2 regions of the Oceanobacillus caeni genome follow, and region 1 is predicted to be linked to the other one. Evidence: riboswitches for the same ligand, from Rfam matches in the RefSeq annotation. Region 1 holds a riboswitch; the other holds the start of a gene.
What was found. Region 1 has a riboswitch for preQ1 ahead of ACFQ18_RS15590 (QueT transporter family protein). Riboswitches for the same ligand answer to the same signal wherever they lie in the genome.

Region 1 (10,191 bases):
GAATACTCCTAGACATTCTAAGTATTATACGCGTTATGGTAACCCAGTTCATGACCGTGTGATTGAAATTATGGCGGATTTAGAAGGAACGGAAACGGCGCTTGTTACAGGGTCAGGTATGGGAGCTATTTCAACTACACTCTTAGCATTACTTCAAGCGGGTGACCATGTTGTTGCTCAAACGCGACATTATATGGGTACAGCTAAAATATTGGATGAGATGCTAACGAAATTCGGGATAGAGGTTACCGTTGTAGAACAAACCGATGTTCAGGAATTTGAGAAGGCGATTCGCCCTAATACAAAATTAATTATAATTGAAACACCGGCTAATCCAACGCTAATTGTGACAGATTTAGAGGCGGTAGCTAGTCTGGCTAAGCAACATGATATTTTAGTGATGGCGGATAATACATTTGCTTCTCCATTAAATCAACGACCTCATGATTATGGTGTGGATATCATTGTACATAGTGCAACAAAGTATTTAGGTGGGCATCATGATATTGTCGCAGGTGTCGTTTGTACAAGTAATGAGCTTGCAGAGAAAATTTGGAATGTCCATACAGCAATTGGATCTGTATTATCCCCGATGGATGCTTGGCTGCTTTTGAGAGGCTTACGTACATTCCCGATAAGAATGGAGCGTATTAATGAGAATGCGCTTGCGCTAGCTATGTTTTTAGAGGGACAGGAAATGGTAGAGGAAGTATTTTATCCTGGATTGGAAAGTCACCCACAACATGAACTAGCTAAGTCGCAAATGAATGGCTATGGAGCAGTGATTGCCTTTTCCGTTAAAGGTGGCTATAAAGAAACGCAAAAATTTGTTTCTTCGTTAAATCTTACACAACATGCAGTAAGTTTAGGTGGAGTGGAATCATTAGTTGTGCATACTGCTGCCATGTGGGAAGGGGCATTAAATGAGGAGCAAATGAAAACAGCAGGTATCCCTGCCAATTTTGTTCGATTCTCTGTTGGTTTGGAACATATTGAAGACTTGAAAAAAGATGTCCTTCAAGCATTACAGGAGGTATAAATAGACAAGCCGGTATTCGTTTTTAATCTCGAATACCGGCTGTAAAAAAATCAATAAGGTTCCGCGTCACGTCCCTTTTCAACGGCATCCTTCACTGCCTGATGAGCGTCTTCTGCCCCAAGTGGCCGTAATTCTTCTCCTATTTCCATTGTATGGTTAGCCATTTCTTTTGTCTTTTCAGCTATACCTTCTCTTAAACGACGTCCATATTCTTCATCGGCATCTTCCGCTAATGCGATCATTTTATCTTGAATACGTTTGTCACAGATAGATAGGTCATTAACAAGGTTGTTAATTAATTCATCTTTCTCCCATTGCTCGAAGCGGCGATAGGTTTCACCTGCTTGTTTTGTATTATCGTTCCGGTCAATCGATTCGCGGACTAGATTTCCTTCTACTTTCGGTGTATGTTCTTTCCCTAATTGTTTCGCCTCTTGTAAACCTCCTAAAATGGACGGTTCATAATTAACATGTGGGTTTTGACCAGGAGCCTTGTCATCTTCATATCTTAGTTGACCACCTTCCTGGTTTGTTGCGACGCGCTTTTTCGCAGCATTTATTGGTAATTGAAGGTAGTTTGCACCTATTCGATAACGCTGTGTATCGGAATAAGAGAACGTTCTTCCTTGTAACATCTTATCATCAGAAAAGTCAAGTCCATCAACAAGGACGCCGGTACCAAAAGCTGCTTGTTCCACCTCAGTGTGAAAGTTTTCTGGGTTTTTGTTTAATACCATTTTTCCAACTGGTAACCAAGGGAATTGGTCTTCTGGCCAAAGTTTCGTATCATCTAGTGGATCGAAATCTAATTCAGGATGTGGGCCGTCCTCCATAATTTGAACAAAAAGCTCCCATTCTGGATACTCTCCTCGTTCAATTGCTTCATATAAATCTTGTGTTGCGTGACTGAAATTTTTCCCTTGAATCTTTTCAGCCTCTTTTACAGTTAAGTTTTTAATCCCCTGTTTTGGTTCCCAATGGTATTTAACTAATACAGCTTTTCCTTCTTTATTAACCCATTTATACGTATTAACACCGGAGCCTTGCATCATGCGATAGTTTGCTGGAATTCCCCATGGAGAATATACAAACGTAACCATATGGAAGCTTTCCGGTGAGTTTGCACAAAAGTCAAAAAAGCGTTCTGGATCTTGAAGGTTCGTTACTGGATCTGGTCGAAAAGCATGGATCATATCCGGGAATTTCATGGCATCACGGATAAAGAAGATTTTTAAATTATTTCCTACTAAATCCCAGTTACCATCTTCCGTGTAAAATTTAATTGCAAAGCCACGTGGGTCGCGGACGGTTTCAGGAGAATCCTTACCATTTACTACCGTTGAAAATCTTACGAAAACGGGGGTCTGTTTTCCTTTTTCTTGGAAAACCTTTGCTCTTGTATATTTCGATACGGGTTCATCACCGACTGTTCCATATGTTTCAAAATAACCATATGCACCAGCACCACGTGCGTGTACAATTCGTTCTGGAACCTTTTCACGATCGAAATGACTGATTTTTTCTATAAAATCGTAGTTTTCTAAAGTAGCAGGCCCTCTATTTCCTACTGTTCTAATGTTTTGGTTATTGGTGACAGGATGGCCTTGTCTTGTTGTAAGCGTGTCATCATTCTCTATATTCGTTTTGTTATTAGATGAATGTCCGTTTTCCAAGTTAATTCCTCTTTTCTGTAAATATTGAATTTGACGTTTTTATATTTTCCTAAAAACACTAAATTAACCTATATTTTTCGAAGGTTATTCATATGGTGTTACAATAGAGGAATAGTTAACGAAAAGGGGAAGATAAAATGGAAACAACGAAGAAGAAACAGCATATATCACCTGCTAATGATCCGTGGGAAGCATATATGGATGTAGAAGAATTTGGTGAAATGACTTTATCTAATATTGAATTCACTACAACAGTTATGTGTAATATGCGCTGTGCACACTGTGCAGTAGGATATACACTACGACCAAGTGATCCTGATGCACTACCAATTGATTTACTAATAAAAAGACTTGATGAAATACCGCATCTTCGTACGTTAAGTATTACGGGCGGGGAACCGATGATGAATAAGAAATCGGTTAGAAACTATGTGGTGCCGTTATTGTCTTATGCTTCTAGTAGAGGTGTGAAAACACAAATAAATTCTAACTTAACATTGCCATACAATCGCTATGAAGAGATTATTCCGTATTTAGATGTTTTACATATATCCCATAATTGGGGCACGGAAGATGAATTTGCGGAAACAGGATTTGCATTAATGGAACGGAAGCCTTCATTGGATAATCGGAAAAAATACTTCGAACGAATGGTGGAAAACTCTAAACGTTTGGCTAATGAAGGGGTTCTGGTTGCAGCGGAAACTATGCTAAATAAACGAACCTTTCCTTACTTAGAACAAATCCATGATCATGTAAATGAGATGGGGTGTGGTCGTCATGAAATTCATCCGATGTATCCAGTTGATTTTGCTAGTAATCTAGAAATCTTAAGTTTAGATGAAATTCGAACAGGGATTAAACGTTTATTAGATCATCGGAATAAAGATATGTGGATGTTGTTTGGAACATTACCATTCTATGCTTGTAGTTCAAATCAAGAAGATTTAGCACTACTTGAAAGATTGTATAAAGAAGAAAATGTTTCTTTACGCAATGATCCGGATGGAAGGTCAAGGTTGAACGTAAATATTTTTACGGGTGAGATCATTGTTACGGATTTTGGAGATGATGAACCATCCTTAGGTAATATACAAAATACAACCTTACCAGAAGCTTATAAAAGATGGATGGGAACAAAAACGGCAAAAAGTTTAAATTGCCATTGTCCCGCAGTAAAATGTTTGGGCCCTAACATTTTAGTTAAAAATGCCTACTATAAAGACGTTGATTTTACAAAAAGGGAAGCAAAGATAAGCCGATCATAGAAGAAGTGAGAATAATTTCTAAGAAGATCCTATAGGTTATTTTCCTTATGACGGAATCCGGGGGTATATGTTATGATATTGCTATTAATCCTAGGAGGTAATAAACATATATGACTTGGGAGCACTTTATATCATATAGTCATTTAATGGAATTAGGAATAGCTATAGGTATCTTCCTGTTATTTATTTTATTCAGGAAATTATTCACGAAGTATGTTTTTAGAATCGTCATGAGAATTGTAAGAAAGACGAAGATTAATGCTTTGTCTAATATATTCCTTGCATTTCAAAAACCTATGGAATGGTTTTTTACATTGTTAGGTTTTTATTTTGCTATTTCGTACTATCCGTATATCCATGGAAGTTTCTTAAATGAATTTATTAGTGCGGCATTCATAGTTCTTGTCACTTGGGGATTAGTTAGTTTATCCTCATCGTCATCCAATTTATTTAGGAAAATTAATGAAAAAACAGATATTAACATAGATGAGATATTAATACCATTATTATCTAGAACATTACAGTTTATTATTGTCGCGATTGCCGCTACAATTATCCTTCAGCAATTTGGTTATAGTATTGAAGGACTTATAGCTGGGCTTGGGTTAGGTGGACTTGCAATCTCTTTAGCTGCTAAAGATGCTTTAGCTAATTTTCTTGGTGGAATTGTTATTATTTCTGAGAAGCCTTTTACGATTGGGGATTGGATTTTGACACCGAGTGTAGAGGGAACAGTAGAAGATATTTCCTTCCGTAGTACAAAAATACGAACCTTTGCAGATGCGTTGGTTTCCGTTCCTAATAATCAATTAGCAAATGAGTCAATCACAAACTGGAGTAAAATGAATAAACGCCGAATTACTTTTAATCTTTCGTTAGATTATGAAACATCAAGAGAAAAAATGGAATCCATTATACAACGAATCGAAAATCTATTAAAAAATCACCCAGATATTCATCAAGAAACCATATTTGTAAGGTTTGATGAGTATAAGGAAAGTAGTTTGGACATTCTTTTGTATTTCTTTACGAAGACAACAGTCTGGGGAGAGTATTTAAAAGTGAAAGAGGAAATAAATTACCAAATTCTTGATATTGTAAGAGAAGAAGGAGCGGAATTTGCTTACCCTACAAGAAAACTATATATAGAGAACGATTCGTCTGATGATTCAGAGCATCTATTGCAAGTTAGACAAGAGTCTTAAGTAAAGAAGGAGTTCATGGGGACTCCTTCTTTACTCTTTAGATAATAGTTTCAAATCTAATATTTCGCATGGTATGTTTTCATAGCTTTTTACTATGCCATGTTTCGTAATTAAATCCTTAGCCACTTTCTTCTGCATAATTTTTATAGTTAGCTCGGTTTCAAATGGAAATGGATCCATATAAATCGTATTGTCCGCCTTCCATTCTGGCCAAATAATCTGGCTATTCCCTTTATCAATAAAGGGTACTGGAATTCCGTTTTTATAAAAGAAATGGAATTCCTCCTTTTTAACACCGGGTTTATTTATACAAAAGAACAGGGAGAGACTATCTGTAAACTTTAGTAATTCATAATGGAAGTCAAATAAGTTCACATCAAAATCTTTCATCGAGTGAATGATTTCCTGTTGTCTTTTTCGTTCTTGTGCCACAAAGGAATCTGCGTATGGAGAAGATTCTTGGGTCATAAAGTTTGTATAATGCATACTACATAATAAGGCTGCATACGTATCTATTTTTTCAACTTCATTTATTCCGTGTGTATAAATGATGGTCTTCGGAGCTAAGGGGTAACTCGTAAAATCATACGGTGCTTTTAGCTGATCATTCCATACTGGTTGCTTATCAAAGTACTTCCAACCATAGTCATGAAGTGTGATTGCTGTTACAACCGAATCCATAAGCGTGTTACTTAATAATAGTTCTTTTTTCCAATACTTTATTAATTCACCAGATACAATGGCATGGTTGTCTTGCTCAATCATTATAAAATGATCTGTTTCTTCTCTAACAATCATAACTAGCGCCTCCTTGTATAAATATTATGTAAGTATATAAAAAAACTTCACGAATTAGTAAGTTAATCGTGAAGTTTTTATTATGGTATATCCCTTTATCCTATCTAAACGGGTAGTAAGACTCCCAATGACGGAAATCTTCTTTATATGATTTTATCAAAATGTACTTGTTTATTTAAAGTATACATAATTGGAATACCAATAGCCAAAACAACGATTTCTCCAATGGCTGTAGTTACCCAAGAAAATAGGAAAGGTAATCCCAATGCTAAGTATAATTCTAATGCGACAATGAACATGTTAAAACTGAAAATGATTGCATTGGCTGCTAGTAAAAGTAGCGTGTTTTTCGTGTATTTAGAAAGTAGAATAATAAGTCCTAAAGATATTGCCGAATGCGCGACACCAAATACAATATCATACAGTCGCATTGGTGAGAAAAATAGATTGGTTAAAAATACACCAAATATAATACCGAAAAAGAACTTTTTATTAAATACGACGAGATGATTAAACATCTCAGGTACACGAAATTGGACATTCGTAAAGCCAAATGGTTGTATAAGTGCTGATACAGCTATATACATTGCAGCCAAAACGCCATTTGCAGTTAACGTTTTTATATTCATTTCCATCTCTCCTTAGTTTTTTTACGTGGGAGGCTTTCGAACCACGGATTTTATACAATAGAATCTATCATAGCAAAGTTTATAATGATTCACAATGGAAATATTAGTAATCTTTAGGGATTTGGTTGGTAGATTTTAAGGGAATTTAACATAGAAATGGAGGAAAAGTTATAGTAAGATAAAAAAATGGGGTGAGAATATTTGGAATATTTATTGTTAATAATAGGTTTTGGTCTTTTGATTAAGGGAGCAGACTATTTTGTAGATGGTGCATCCAATATAGCAAGGTTACTTAAAATTCCTTCAATATTAATCGGGCTTACGATCGTCGCTATTGGTACAAGTTCCCCAGAGGCAACGGTAAGTATTATAGCAGCATTGGAAGGAAATGCTGATGTAGCTCTAGGTAATGTTATTGGTAGTAATATTTTTAATCTAACAGCTGTTGTTGGTATTGCTGCACTTATATATCCTTTGAAAGTAGAAACAGAAACGATACGTAAGGAAATCCCTTTTACGTTACTAGCCAGCACTGTATTATTAGTTGTTATGAGTGACGTCGTGTTAGAGGGATTAAGTGCTAATTTTATCACTCGTAGTGATGGATTGGTTTTCCTATTATTTCTTGCAATCTTTATGTACTATGTTATCGAACTTGCATTTAAGAGTAGAGAGAACATGAAGAATGAATCAATCCCCGAGGATGTGACATGGGGGAAGAATATATTCATAACTTTATTAGGTTTAATAGGCATTATTTTTGGAGGGGACCTAGTTGTTTCCAATGCAACGGAAATTGCTTACCAATGGGGAATGAGTGAAACATTAGTTGGATTGACAATTGTAGCGATTGGAACCTCTTTACCGGAATTGGTTACTTCTATTACTGCCGCTCTGAAAAAAGAAAGTGAAATTGCTCTAGGTAATATTGTTGGAAGTAATATCTTTAATATATTATTTGTGTTAGGAGCCGCTTCTGCTATAACTCCTCTTGCGGTGGATAATAAAGTATTTATAGATGTTATGATGATGATGGTCTTAACTCTGCTTTTATTAGTTTTTTCGAGAACCAATTTTAGAATAGGTAAGAGGGAAGGTCTTATATTAGCTATTTTTTATGTCGTTTACCTAGCTTATATTATATTAAGGAATTAAAAAATGCCGTGCACTAGCACGGCGTATCTAATTCCTATGTTGATTTTTTCACCCTGTACTATGCAGGGAAAAAAAGTTTTTGAAGTATCTACCTTTTTGGATCATCGTGTTTTATTTTAGTTCTTCACTTTTCTTGCCAACACGCTTTAATACATCGATTATTATTTTCTTTTCTTCATCCGTAACACCTTCAAATACGTTTTCGATGACTTGTTGATGCAGCGGGAAAATCTCTTCCATTAGTTGTACACCTTGATCTGTTAATTGAATATAAACAACACGACGGTCATCTTTGCATGGTGTTCTTTCTAGTAGTCCTTTTTTTTCTAATTTATCGATAACATACGTTATGGAACCTGTATTGATCAATACGGATTGTGTAATTTGTTTAATAGTCTGTTTGCCTTTATGGTATAATGCTTCTAATACAGTAAAATCAGATGTCCGCATTCCATGACTGCTTATATCCTTTTTAATTAATTCCGCCAACGTCTTATTAGCCTTTAGCAAGACAACAAAGGATTTTAGTGATAAATTCTCCGACATAAAAATTCTCCTTCTACATTATTTATCCATTTATACTTAATTAATATATTTTTAATTAATTATAATATACAAAATAGGAAGTCATCTGTCAATAAAACGCAATAAAGCGTGAATCCGAAATTAGATTCACGCTCTACTTATTTTTCATTTCTAATCTTCATCATTTGCATTTTATCATTGAAAAGTGCTGGGTAGGATAAGAACCCTAGGAAGATGCTTGTGACTATTGCTGTTGTTAATAGTAAGAATAGGACAAGAAGTTGGAATTGAACAGCTTGTACTGGATCTGCCCCTGCGATGATTTGGCCGCTCATCATTCCAGGTAACTGGACTAGGCCAATTGTTTTTTGGCTTTCAATAGTAGGAATCGTACTAGCTTTAATAGAAGTAACTAAGGGAGTATGGATTGCTTGTTTTGGTGTCCCTCCTAAAGATAAGATGAGCTCCGTTTCATCTTGTCGCGCTTCTACTTCAGCAGTGAACCTATTTAGAAATAAAATGGCAAGAACCATCGAATTTCCGACGACCATTCCACTTATCGGTATAATATACTGCGCAGTAGGAGGAGTTATTTGAAATCCAAGTAAGATAGCTTGGGTCAGTATTTCTATGAAAATGAAAGTAATAATAAGCTTCCAGGTAATCCCTCTTATGGATGCTCCCTTTTTTCTAGCATTTTGTGTCGCTGCACCAATCATTAAAACAATCATTAAGACGATAAAAATAAATTCTTCCGATGCAAAGACAAATTGCAATACATATCCGACAACAAGTAATTGGATAATGGAACGAACCGTTGCAATAATTGTATCCTTCTCTAAATCTAAATGTAATGTTTTAGATAGGATGATGGGTATTAATACAAAAATAAGTGCTAATGTTAATGTTAAATAACTCATTCTAAGTCTCCCTTTATAAAACGTTTTACTCTGTCATCTTTCGGGTCATTTAAAAACTCACTCTTACCCGTTTCAATGACCTCACCAGCCATCATAACCCAAGAATAGTCACCAATGGTCAAAGCTTGGTCTAAATTATGTGTAATCCAAACAATAGTTGTTCCGTATTTTTGGTTTATCTTTTGGATTAATTCTTCAATGTCGTGTTGAGATATACGATCAAGAGAAGAAGTGATTTCATCTAATAAGAGAACCTCAGGACGATTTACTAATGTTCGGGCTATAGAAACCTTTTGTTTCTGTCCTCCAGATAGATCATTAATATTTCGGTTTAAGAAGTCTTTTCCCAGTGCTACATCTTCTAATAATTCTTTGGCATCATCTTCAGATAATGTTTCACCTTTTAACGTGAGTGGTAATGAAAGGTTTTTATACACCGAGCCACTAAGCATTGTAGCACTTTGCAATGCAAGTCCGATTTTGCGACGTAATGTTATTGGATCATATTCATCAATAGATTTATCATTTATTATTATTTGTCCTGAATCAGGAGAAATAAGTCTATTACATAATCGAAATAAAGTAGTCTTTCCTGCACCAGATGGTCCCACTAGTGTTGTTATTTTCCCTTTTGCAAACGAGCCAGAGATGTTCTTTATTATAGGGACATTACGATCAGAAAATGTAACGTTTTTAAATGTAATAATTGGCTCAAATTCAGTTGTCATTATCTTTCCCTTCCTTATAAACAAATTTTAGAATCCCTTCTATTATTCAATATTTTTCTTTAGCATTCTATAAATATGCATAATCAGTTTCTTGTATCGTGTCTAATGAATAAAAATATGAAATAAAAGTATTGACTTTTCGGGTAGAGAATAGTAATATAAATTTTGCTGTTATCAAAGTTAGCTTTTTTAAAAGAATTAATCGTTTAAAAAAGTATTGACATAGATTGCGGTGATTGATATAATGTAAA
Region 2 (10,191 bases), on a different contig from region 1:
ATAATGGCAATAATCGCGACTCCTATCCAATAATTTAGTCCAAGAGTGCTGTGAAGGATAGATCCGGTTGCAGCGATAACGATAGAAATCATTAAAACAGCCAGTAACAAATAAATAATATCAAATAAAAACCAAAAAGGACCTAAAAGCCGTTTTACCATACTTCGATAGTCATACGCTCGAAATCTACGTGCGATTTCAAACATTAAAAATGCCATTAACGCAAATCCGATTATAATAATTACTCCCGCAATCCAGCCATACGCACCAAATCTAGCCCCATATTGAACCACCTCTCGTCCAGTTGCATATCCACCTCCTATTAACGTGGACTGTAGGACGATTCCGGGCACCATGTATCTGCCAAATGCCCCTTCAAAAAAGCCTCTATTTTCTTTACTTGCCACTATACTCGCCCCAATCATTCTGTTTTTAGAAAATTATTAATATTTATGTAGGAAAGGGGACGGTTATGACTTGTATATTTTTTGATGTTATAAACTTTCTCGAAAATAGAAGTAGCCTTGATGCATATTATCATCAAGGCTACTCCGATTTTTGAATGGCTTATTTGCTTTTTATAAGGATTAAAAAGGGTGTTTGGAATCCATTAACATCCACACCATTTTACTCATGTTTGAAAATGCTCATGATTGCTTGAGAAATTTCAATTCCCTGAAACGTGAAAAGTGTTAAAGCTGTTACAGAGAATAACCCCATCATAATAAATCTCATCCACATTATTTTATCCTCCTTTGAATTAGAAATATAAAGGTTTCTTATTCAAAGGAATGATCACATAGTTTAATTGATAAAATATGGGTGTAAATAATATTTTTCTCCTTATAGGGATAATTAAAAAGTTCAGGGACTGATTAAGAACCATGTGTATTAAAGTAATAGATATTAGAGTAATGAAGTGTACAATTTTATCTGTACCACCATTATCAATGGATAAATGTTCAACTGAAATGCTGTTTTCCATAATACTGTTTTGATCTGTATTAGCATGATTGTGATCATGTATCAAAAATAACTGAGAAAAGGGGAGAAAAAGTAAAAGAATCATTACAGCTATATGCTTACCCATCATCTTCACCACCTCTAAAGGGTCACTACTATATGCAAAAATAAAAAATCTTAGCATCATATATAATTATTATTTTATACAGCTAAGTACTTGTATTATTCATATTCAATTTAATTTTATTATTTATTATGCTATTTTATCATATTTATGATTTTTATGGTAACGTAGCTATCATAAGTAAATATATATTGGCCATAAAGAACTCTTCAAAGATATAAGACCACTGAAAAAACCCCTAAAAAATAGCCTTAGAAAAAGAAATAAAAACCACTTATTCATTCTATTTTAGGTTCTTTGTCGTATAAGTGACCGTTTGCTACGTTTGAACCGAATTTCGGGCACTCATTGAGATAGTAATTGTTTTTCGAATGCTGAGAAAAAAACAGATTCTCCCCATAAAAAAAGCATACCAATCTCCTTGAATTTGGTATGCTATCTGACCTAATAAAAGCAACGCGCTAAAACTCCTATGCTTCCTCATCATCTTCCAAAGATATAAACGGATTTTTTAATCTGTCTACCTTTAGGGGAGCATATCTAGCTCATTTATTATTTGTAAAAATACTACTTAAACTTCACCTGAATTTATCCCACCGTAATACGTCTTGCTCTCACCACATACACTTGATTTAGAACAAGAGCTCCAATTAACTGGATAACTGTTTTTGCAATAACCTGCCCTAAAATCGCTGCTGGCACAGCTTCCCATGGGATAAATCCTGCACCGATTGGACTTAATCCAACGATAACGAAAACAACGGAATCTAGTAATCCACCAACAATTCCGCTATAAAATACACGCCATGCGATTGGTAGTTTTAATCTAGTATAAATCTCTGTATCTGCTGTTTCAGAAATAATAAAGGAAAGTGCGGAGGCTGCGACAATCATTAGGGTATCGCCAAGTAAAGAGGACACCGCACCGGATAAGATTAATGCTGTCAAGATAAATAAATAGGTCTTTTTTCTTCCGTACTTGTTTTGCACCAAGTCACGAAATATAAAGGTCGCACCTATTAAAAATGTTCCCATTGGAATGATGAAAATACCAATCTCGAGGGGCATGATTGCCGCGGTTATCACGTTTGCCGTGACAATGGAAATTAAATATAAAAAAACGCGCAACATATTATTTCTCTCCCTTGGCCAGTAAGTATTGCTCTAAACCATGATTACGGAGCTTACACGCTGGACACTCGCCACAACCATCAGCCTTTATTCCGTTATAACATGTTAAGGTTTTTTTCCGGATGAAATCCATTACACCTAACTCATCAGAAAGCCTCCAAACATCCCTTTTATCCAACCACATTAGGGGAGTATGGATAACAAAACCCTCATCCATTGCTAGATTCAATGTCACATTTAATGATTTGATAAAACTATCTCGGCAATCTGGATAGCCACTAAAATCTGTTTCACTAACTCCTGTCACAAGATGCCTTGCACCAACTTGCTTTGCTAACACACCAGCGAAGGATAGAAAAAGTAAATTTCTCCCTGGTACAAAAGTGTTTGGAAGCCTAGTTCCATCACCATCAGCTATCTCCATATCGTCCCGTGTTAAAGCATTGGGTGCTAATTGATGTAGAAGCGACATATCTAAAATATGGTGTTTGACACCGAGATCTTCTGCAATTTCTTTGGCGCATTCGATTTCTAATTGATGTCGTTGGCCATAATCAAAGGTAACTGTTTCGACCTCTTTAAATTGTTCTTTTGCCCAGAATAAACAGGTCGTACTGTCCTGCCCTCCGCTAAAAACAACAATGGCTTTATTCTTTTCCATGTAAAAACTCCTTTTCAAAAAGAAAAAACAACACTAAGATGGGTTGTTTTCTTAGTTTTTTATAGAGGGTAGCTAGAACCTCTACCTATTTAACGATTATCTATATTTTCCGGATTAAGATCATGATTCATCAAGCGATGCATAGCCATTTCCTCATACTTTGTCCCTGGTTTTCCATAATTACACCAAGGGTCAATAGAAATACCGCCACGAGGAGTGAATTTACCCCAAACCTCAATATAACGTGGATCAAGTAATTCAATTAGATCATTCATAATGATATTCACACAATCCTCATGAAAATCTCCATGATTTCTGAAACTAAATAAATATAATTTCAATGATTTACTTTCTACAATCTTTTGATCAGGTATGTACGAAATATACATCGTCGCAAAATCAGGTTGCCCTGTAATCGGACATAAACTAGTAAACTCTGGACAATTGAATTTTACAAAATAATCCCGATTAGAATGGATGTTATTTACGGATTCTAATACTTCAGGTGTATAGTCCGTTGCGTAATTCGTTTCCTTATTACCAAGTAGAGTTAAATCCTTCAAACCTTGTTTCTCGCTTCTTCCAGACATAAAAAAACCTCCCTGTAATGTTTCCGAACACTACGGAGAGGTCATAGCAAACTATGATTCTAACAAAAAAGCCACATCCAATTATGGACATGGCGAATTGTCATTGTATCCATAGTTTTTTATAGAGGGTTTCAGCTATGAACCTCTTCCGATCAGTTGTTCAATTCTTACTTATCATAACCTTAGAAGGGAGATTATGTCAATATGGTTTATTTGTTCGGTTGCTTTTTCGGTCATGATGAAACCAAGGGGAGCTCACTTTAAATTCGCATCAGGGGTTATTGAATTAGTCGAAAAAACATTATAATATGAATAATATCAATTTATATAAATATTATTATAAATTAAATAAATTGAAAAATGGTGTAAAACTTACAAGGTGAGAGGGGCAGCAAAATGGAAACCGTACTAAATGCTTTAAAAAGAAAACTATCTGACGAGCAAATTACGACGAATCAAACGGTAAGAGAATTACATAGCAGGGATGAAACATATCATCAAACAAGTCTTCCAGATGTGGTGGTATATCCAAAATCGACAAAGGATGTAAGCCATATTATGGAGGTTGCACAAGAGTTTAAGATTCCAATAACACCATTTGGAGTTGGGACCAGTTTAGAAGGACATGTTATTCCATATCAACATGGCATCTCCATTGATTTTTCTTTGATGAATAAAATTATTGAAATAAAGGAAAGTGACTTACTTGTCACGGTTCAGCCTGGTGTGACTAGAGAACAATTGAATAAAGAACTCAAAAAGTATGGGTTATTCTTCTCGGTCGATCCAGGTGCAAATGCAACTATCGGAGGAATGGCGGCTACGAATGCTAGTGGAACTACGACAGTAAAGTATGGGGTGATGCGCGATCAGGTGCGTGATATCGAAGTGGTTCTTGCCGATGGAAGTGTGATACATACAGGGAGTTTAGCAGCTAAATCTGCATCGGGTTATCATTTAAATGGATTATTTGTTGGTTCAGAGGGAACGCTTGGCTGTTTCACGGAGATAACATTACAAGTATATGGCATTCCAGAACATATGGTTGCTGCTCGTGCAACATTCCCAAGTTTCACTCATGCAATTGATGCTGTTACTTCGATTATCCATGCAGGGGTACCGATTGCACGAGTGGAATTTGTGGATGAGGCTTCAATGATTCAAATTAATAAATTTAGTGAAACAGATTATCCAGTAGAACCAACCCTTTTCTTGGAATTCCATGGTAATGAAGCCGGTTTACAAGCGGATGTTGATTTCACTAAGGAAATCATGAAGGATAATAAGTGTCAGGAATTTATTTTTGAAACCGATACTGCAGCACGTAATCATTTATGGCATGCCCGCCATAATCTAGCCTATGCCTATGTCCATGATTATGTTGGCAAGAAGATGATGCTTACGGATGTTGCCGTTCCCATATCCGAGTTAGCAAATGCGGTAACTTTTGCCAGGAAGGAGTTAGATAAATTAGGAATTCCGGGTGGACTCGTAGGTCACGTCGGGGATGGCAACTTTCATTCATTGATTATGATTGATATGGCAAATACGGAAGAAGTACAAAAAGCGAAAGAATTTAATGAAAAGATTGTGCTTTATGCACTACAGCGTGGTGGAACATGTACTGGAGAGCATGGTGTAGGCGTTGGAAAAAAACAATACCAGCAGCTGGAGCATGGAACAGCACTCGGAGTAATGAAACAAATTAAAAAGGTACTAGATCCAAATAACATTTTAAATCCTAATAAAATTATAGATATAGAATAGGGGGCAACAAGATAAATTGAGTTTGTCTAATAGGATACTTACTATACGGTAGCTGAAGTTTCATTCATAATAAAAAATCACTTGTTACAAATACACATACATTTTAGTCCACATCTATTATAGGTGTGGACTATTTTATCCCACCTAAACGGCAGTAAGACTCCCACTCCAAACTTTTGAGGAAACAAAAAAGGTAGGCGGGAGATCAACTGCCTGCTATCAAAAGTTGCTTGGTTCCCTGCAATAAAAAATGGCATTAGGTGAAACGGTTATGTTAAATTAAACTTAACTTATTTAATGGAACTAGGAGAAATTCAAACATGGAAAAAATCATGATTGTTGAAGATGATTTAAAAATTGCAGAATACCTTTGCAAGCACATAGAAAAGTACGGATATGAAGTGATCATCGCTAAAGATTTTGAAAATATAATGGCTACTTTCCGTGATGCTCAGCCTAATCTTCTTTTACTAGATATTAATTTACCTAGTTTTGACGGATATTATTGGTGCAGGCAAATTCGTAAAGAGTCTATTTGCCCCGTAATTTTCATTTCCGCACGTACAGGGGAGATGGACCAAGTAATGGCAATAGAAAATGGTGGGGACGATTTTATTACGAAGCCTTTTCATCCTGATATTGTCATGGCAAAAATACGAAGTCAAATGCGACGTGCATATGGAGAATATGCGGCAAACTATAAAGAGAGAGTACTTATTCAAGGAGACTTAACCTTATATCCTGAACGACTTAAACTACAATTTAAAAATGAAGTCACAACATTAACAAAGAACGAAACCGATATTATTGAAAGTCTGTTGGAACGATATCCCCGAGTTGCTGGTCGTCAAGATTTATTGGCGAAACTTTGGGATGATCAAACATATGTCGATGAAAATACGCTGAATGTTAATATTGCCCGAGTTCGGAAAAAGTTTCAAGAATTAGGAATGAACGATGCTGTAGAAACCGTTAGAGGAGCAGGATACCGTCTACGTATTACATGGGAAGAGGAGAAGGCATGAGATTATTTCTTCGTGAGCATTTTTTACTCATTGTGATACTGGTTATCCAAGTTTTCATAATACCTATACTATTTTGGTTAGATGGTTACAGAGGGCTAAGTGTAAGTATTTATGCTGTTTTTTTATCCTTAGTATTCTTAACAGCAGTTTTTATCTATCGATACATTAGTAGAAAAAAATTCTATCAAAGGTTACAGAATTCAATAGATTCACTGGATGAATCTCTCGAGACCACCGAACAAGCCCCAATATCAGAAGCGCTTGATCAGTTACTTCGCGCTCAGTATCGTTTATATCAAGAAGCACTTCAAAAAGCAGAAGACAGACAGGATGAGCATTTGTTATTTATGGATCGTTGGGTACATCAAATGAAGACACCCCTTTCTGTGATTGAACTAACCGCACAAACACTAGATGAGCCAGAATCGTCTAGCATTCGGGAGGAAACGGAGCGAATGCGAAATGGATTGAATACTGTGCTTTATATGGCAAGACTTCGTACGATTGCGGAAGACTTTCATATTAAGCCAGTCCTCCTATCCAAATTAATACATGAAGTGAATCAAGAAAACAAACGCTTTTACATTCGTAATGAAGTGTACCCACAATTGAAGGAAGATAAGCTTGGAATAACAGTGGCAACTGATGAGAAGTGGCTTTTCTTTCTATTGACGCAACTAGTACATAATGCTGTTAAATATTCTACTGGAAAAACAAATCGAATCGTCCTATCTCTTTATGAACGTTCGGGGGAAGCAGTACTGGAAGTAAAAGATTTTGGCATAGGTATCCCGGTTGTGGATCAGAAGCGTGTGTTCCATAAATTTTATACTGGGGAAAATGGTAGAAAAAATCGGGAATCAACAGGGATGGGGCTTTATTTGGTAAAGGAAGTTGCAAGGAGGTTAGAGCACGCTATTGAATTGGAATCCAAAGTTGGTGAAGGAACGACTGTTCGGATTGTTTTTTCGAATACACAAAACCTTACATAGATGTAAGATTCATGAAAGCATAATCGATAGTTTATCGTGAACCTTCTAGGCTATACTTCATATAGAAGCTTTCAGAAGAGGAGAATGATTATGCTTGAACTAACAAATGTAAGTAAGGTTTATGAAGGCAAGGTAGCTTATCGTGCCCTTACAGATATCAATTTAGAAATTGAAAAAGGTGAATTTGTCGCCATTATGGGTCCGTCCGGTAGTGGGAAAACGACATTACTAAATATTATTTCCACAAACGATGCACCATCAACGGGGGAAGTTAAAATCGAAGGAACTAATCCACATAAGCTAAAGAAAAATGATTTAGCCAAATTCCGTAGAAATGAACTAGGATTTGTCTTTCAGGATTTTAATTTACTCCATACATTGACTGTCGAAGAAAATATTGTTTTACCCCTTACATTAGAGGGAACCCGTGTGAAGGAAATGAAGGAAAAAGCACATAAAATTGCTGAATACCTTGGGATTGCATCCATTATGAACAAACGCACATACGAAATATCCGGAGGTCAAGCACAACGGGTAGCAGTTGCGAGGGCGATGATTCATGAACCTAGGTTACTGTTAGCCGATGAGCCAACCGGTAACTTAGATTCGAAAGCGTCGAAGGATGTCATGAAGATGCTTGTATCCATCAATAAAAAGGAAAAAACGAGCTTATTAATGGTAACACATGACCCACAAGCGGCAAGTTATTCCGACCGCGTTATTTTTATTCGTGATGGTAAGCTCCATTCCGAAATTCATCAAGGAGAGAGTAGACAGGCATTCTTCCAAAAGATAATCGACATGCTCTCGTTGATGGGAGGCGATGGCAATGACTTTTCGTCAGTTCGCGTTTAATAACGTACTACGAAACAAACGATTGTACATTGCTTACTTTCTTAGTAGCATGTTTACGGTGATGGTATTTTTCACATTTGCCATTTTTGCATTCCACCCGGCGTTTTCAAGTGGTTCCATCAATCACAATGCTTTATTCGGTATGGCTGTTGCTGGTGGAATTATCTATGTATTTTCCTTCTTTTTTGTTTTATATTCGATGAGTTCTTTCTTGCAATCAAGAAAGAAAGAATTTGGCTTATTAATGATGCTTGGGGCTTCTGATAAGCAAATTCGTCTCATGGTATTTCTAGAAAATATCTTAATTGGATTAATGGCCACTATCGGCGGAATCCTGATGGGCTTAGTATTTGCAAAAGCTGTTTTATTAATTGCCGAAAATGTATTAATCATTAGTGAGTCACTAAATTTTTATTTTCCTACACTTGCCATGGTTGTGACGTTTATTAGCTTTATTTTTCTATTTTTTTGTATATCCCTTTTTGTTTCGTTTATACTTCGTACGAACAAACTTATCGATTTAATTAAAGGGGATAAACAGCCTAAAAAAGAACCGAAAGCTTCTGTTATCCTATCCATTATAGCAGCATTACTACTTATTGTTGGTTATGGCACAGCTCTGACTGTTAAGGGTGTTTCGGTAGTTTTTGCAATGGTTCCGGTTATTATCGTTGTTACACTTGGCACATACTTGTTATTTACACAATTGAGTGTGTATATGATACGTCGATTGAAACACAATAAATCTTTCTTTTGGCGGAAAACAAATATGCTACTGTTCTCAGATTTATCTTTTCGAATGAAGGATAACGCAAGAACGTTTTTTATGGTAGCCATTATATCAACAGTTGCTTTTAGTGCAATTGGCTCATTATATGGGTTTCAGTCCTACCTTACCAAAGGAATAAAAGACGTTAATCCGTATAACATTACCTATTCGCCATGGGCGGATGATAGTAAAGAAGTTATCGAGAAAGATATTAGTACCGTCAATACGATCCTAAAGGAAGAAAATATTGTTGCGAAGATGGAAAAAGTAGAGTTGAACTATTTTAAGACTCCAGCACGAGATGATGGTGTATTGATTGCGAAAGCTTCTGATTATAACCGTTTTGCGGCATTAATAGGGGATAAGCCGCTTGATCCAAACGAAAAGGAAGCAATTGTGGTGGAACAGAGTGGTGCACTACTTACTCAAGGTCCTAAAGCAAGTGAAGCGTTGAAGGAGTCTAAGGTTGAATTAAATAATGGAAAAGAAATACAACCGAGCACCGTCGTAAAATCTGAAGTATTGTCAGAATTAAATGGGTATTATGTTGTAAATGACAAAGTCTATGATCAACTTGGCACACCGGTAAATAGTAATCTAAGTATTGTATGGAAAACGAAGGATATGACTACAGATCAAGTAGTTGAAATGGGAAGAAGATTTGATGAACAACTGTCTCATAAAGCATTTTCCACTGATTACACGATTTATGAAATTAATAAAGCGTATGGACCGATATTATTCATTGGTTTGTTTATTGGTATTGTGTTCTTCGTCTCTGCAGGAAGCTTTCTTTATTTCCGATTATTTACAGATATAGATGAAGAAAAGCGGAAGTTCCGTTCTATTGCAAAAATTGGATTGACACAGTCAGAGTTGAAAAAAGTAGTGAATAAACAGATTGCCCTGTTATTTTTCTCGCCAATTGTTGTTGCATTAGTTCACGGTGCCGTTGCACTTACGGCTTTATCTCATTTATTTGACTACAATTTAACGATAGAAGCATCTATCGTATTAGGAAGTTTTGCTTTTATTCAAATTCTTTATTTCTTAATTGTACGATTCTTCTATGTAAAACAAGTGAATAAGGCGATCTTCTAAGTAAAGTGAAAGCAAGAAAATTAAAAAGCACCTACAAACGTTGATATAACAATGCTTGTAGGTGCTTTAATTTAATTTTCGTCTCCATTTTCAATTTGAATAACAATTTTTCCTTTAGCATGGTGAGTTTCACTTAGTGCATGTGCTTCAGTTAACCCTTTTTCAGAAAAAGGAAACTTGTGTCCTATGATCACTTTAACTTTTCCTTGCTTT

Region 2: it holds a riboswitch for preQ1, as region 1 does, so the genes downstream of both, queF (preQ(1) synthase) here and ACFQ18_RS15590 (QueT transporter family protein) in region 1, are expected to answer to the same signal.

The regions. Positions count from the first base shown of each region.
Region 1 is NZ_JBHTKV010000030.1:264-10,454, reverse strand. It holds gene ACFQ18_RS15615 (trans-sulfuration enzyme family protein) at 1-1,039, shown strand, start outside; gene ACFQ18_RS15610 (catalase) at 1,090-2,712, opposite strand; gene yfkAB (radical SAM/CxCxxxxC motif protein YfkAB) at 2,850-3,980, shown strand; gene ACFQ18_RS15600 (mechanosensitive ion channel family protein) at 4,091-5,185, shown strand; gene ACFQ18_RS15595 (DUF3891 family protein) at 5,216-5,983, opposite strand; gene ACFQ18_RS15590 (QueT transporter family protein) at 6,127-6,612, opposite strand; PreQ1 riboswitch class I at 6,619-6,663, opposite strand; gene ACFQ18_RS15585 (calcium/sodium antiporter) at 6,814-7,767, shown strand; gene ACFQ18_RS15580 (MarR family winged helix-turn-helix transcriptional regulator) at 7,879-8,313, opposite strand; gene ACFQ18_RS15575 (ABC transporter permease) at 8,451-9,212, opposite strand; gene ACFQ18_RS15570 (ABC transporter ATP-binding protein) at 9,209-9,940, opposite strand.
Region 2 is NZ_JBHTKV010000021.1:7,619-17,809, reverse strand. It holds gene ACFQ18_RS13770 (YkvI family membrane protein) at 1-407, opposite strand, end outside; gene ACFQ18_RS13765 (hypothetical protein) at 761-1,090, opposite strand; gene ACFQ18_RS13760 (VUT family protein) at 1,676-2,215, opposite strand; gene queC (7-cyano-7-deazaguanine synthase QueC) at 2,220-2,879, opposite strand; PreQ1 riboswitch class I at 2,925-2,967, opposite strand; gene queF (preQ(1) synthase) at 2,969-3,469, opposite strand; PreQ1 riboswitch class I at 3,575-3,621, opposite strand; gene ACFQ18_RS13745 (FAD-binding oxidoreductase) at 3,866-5,236, shown strand; gene ACFQ18_RS13740 (response regulator transcription factor) at 5,557-6,261, shown strand; gene ACFQ18_RS13735 (sensor histidine kinase) at 6,258-7,253, shown strand; gene ACFQ18_RS13730 (ABC transporter ATP-binding protein) at 7,344-8,108, shown strand; gene ACFQ18_RS13725 (ABC transporter permease) at 8,083-9,978, shown strand; gene ACFQ18_RS13720 (NADP-dependent oxidoreductase) at 10,050-10,191, opposite strand, start outside.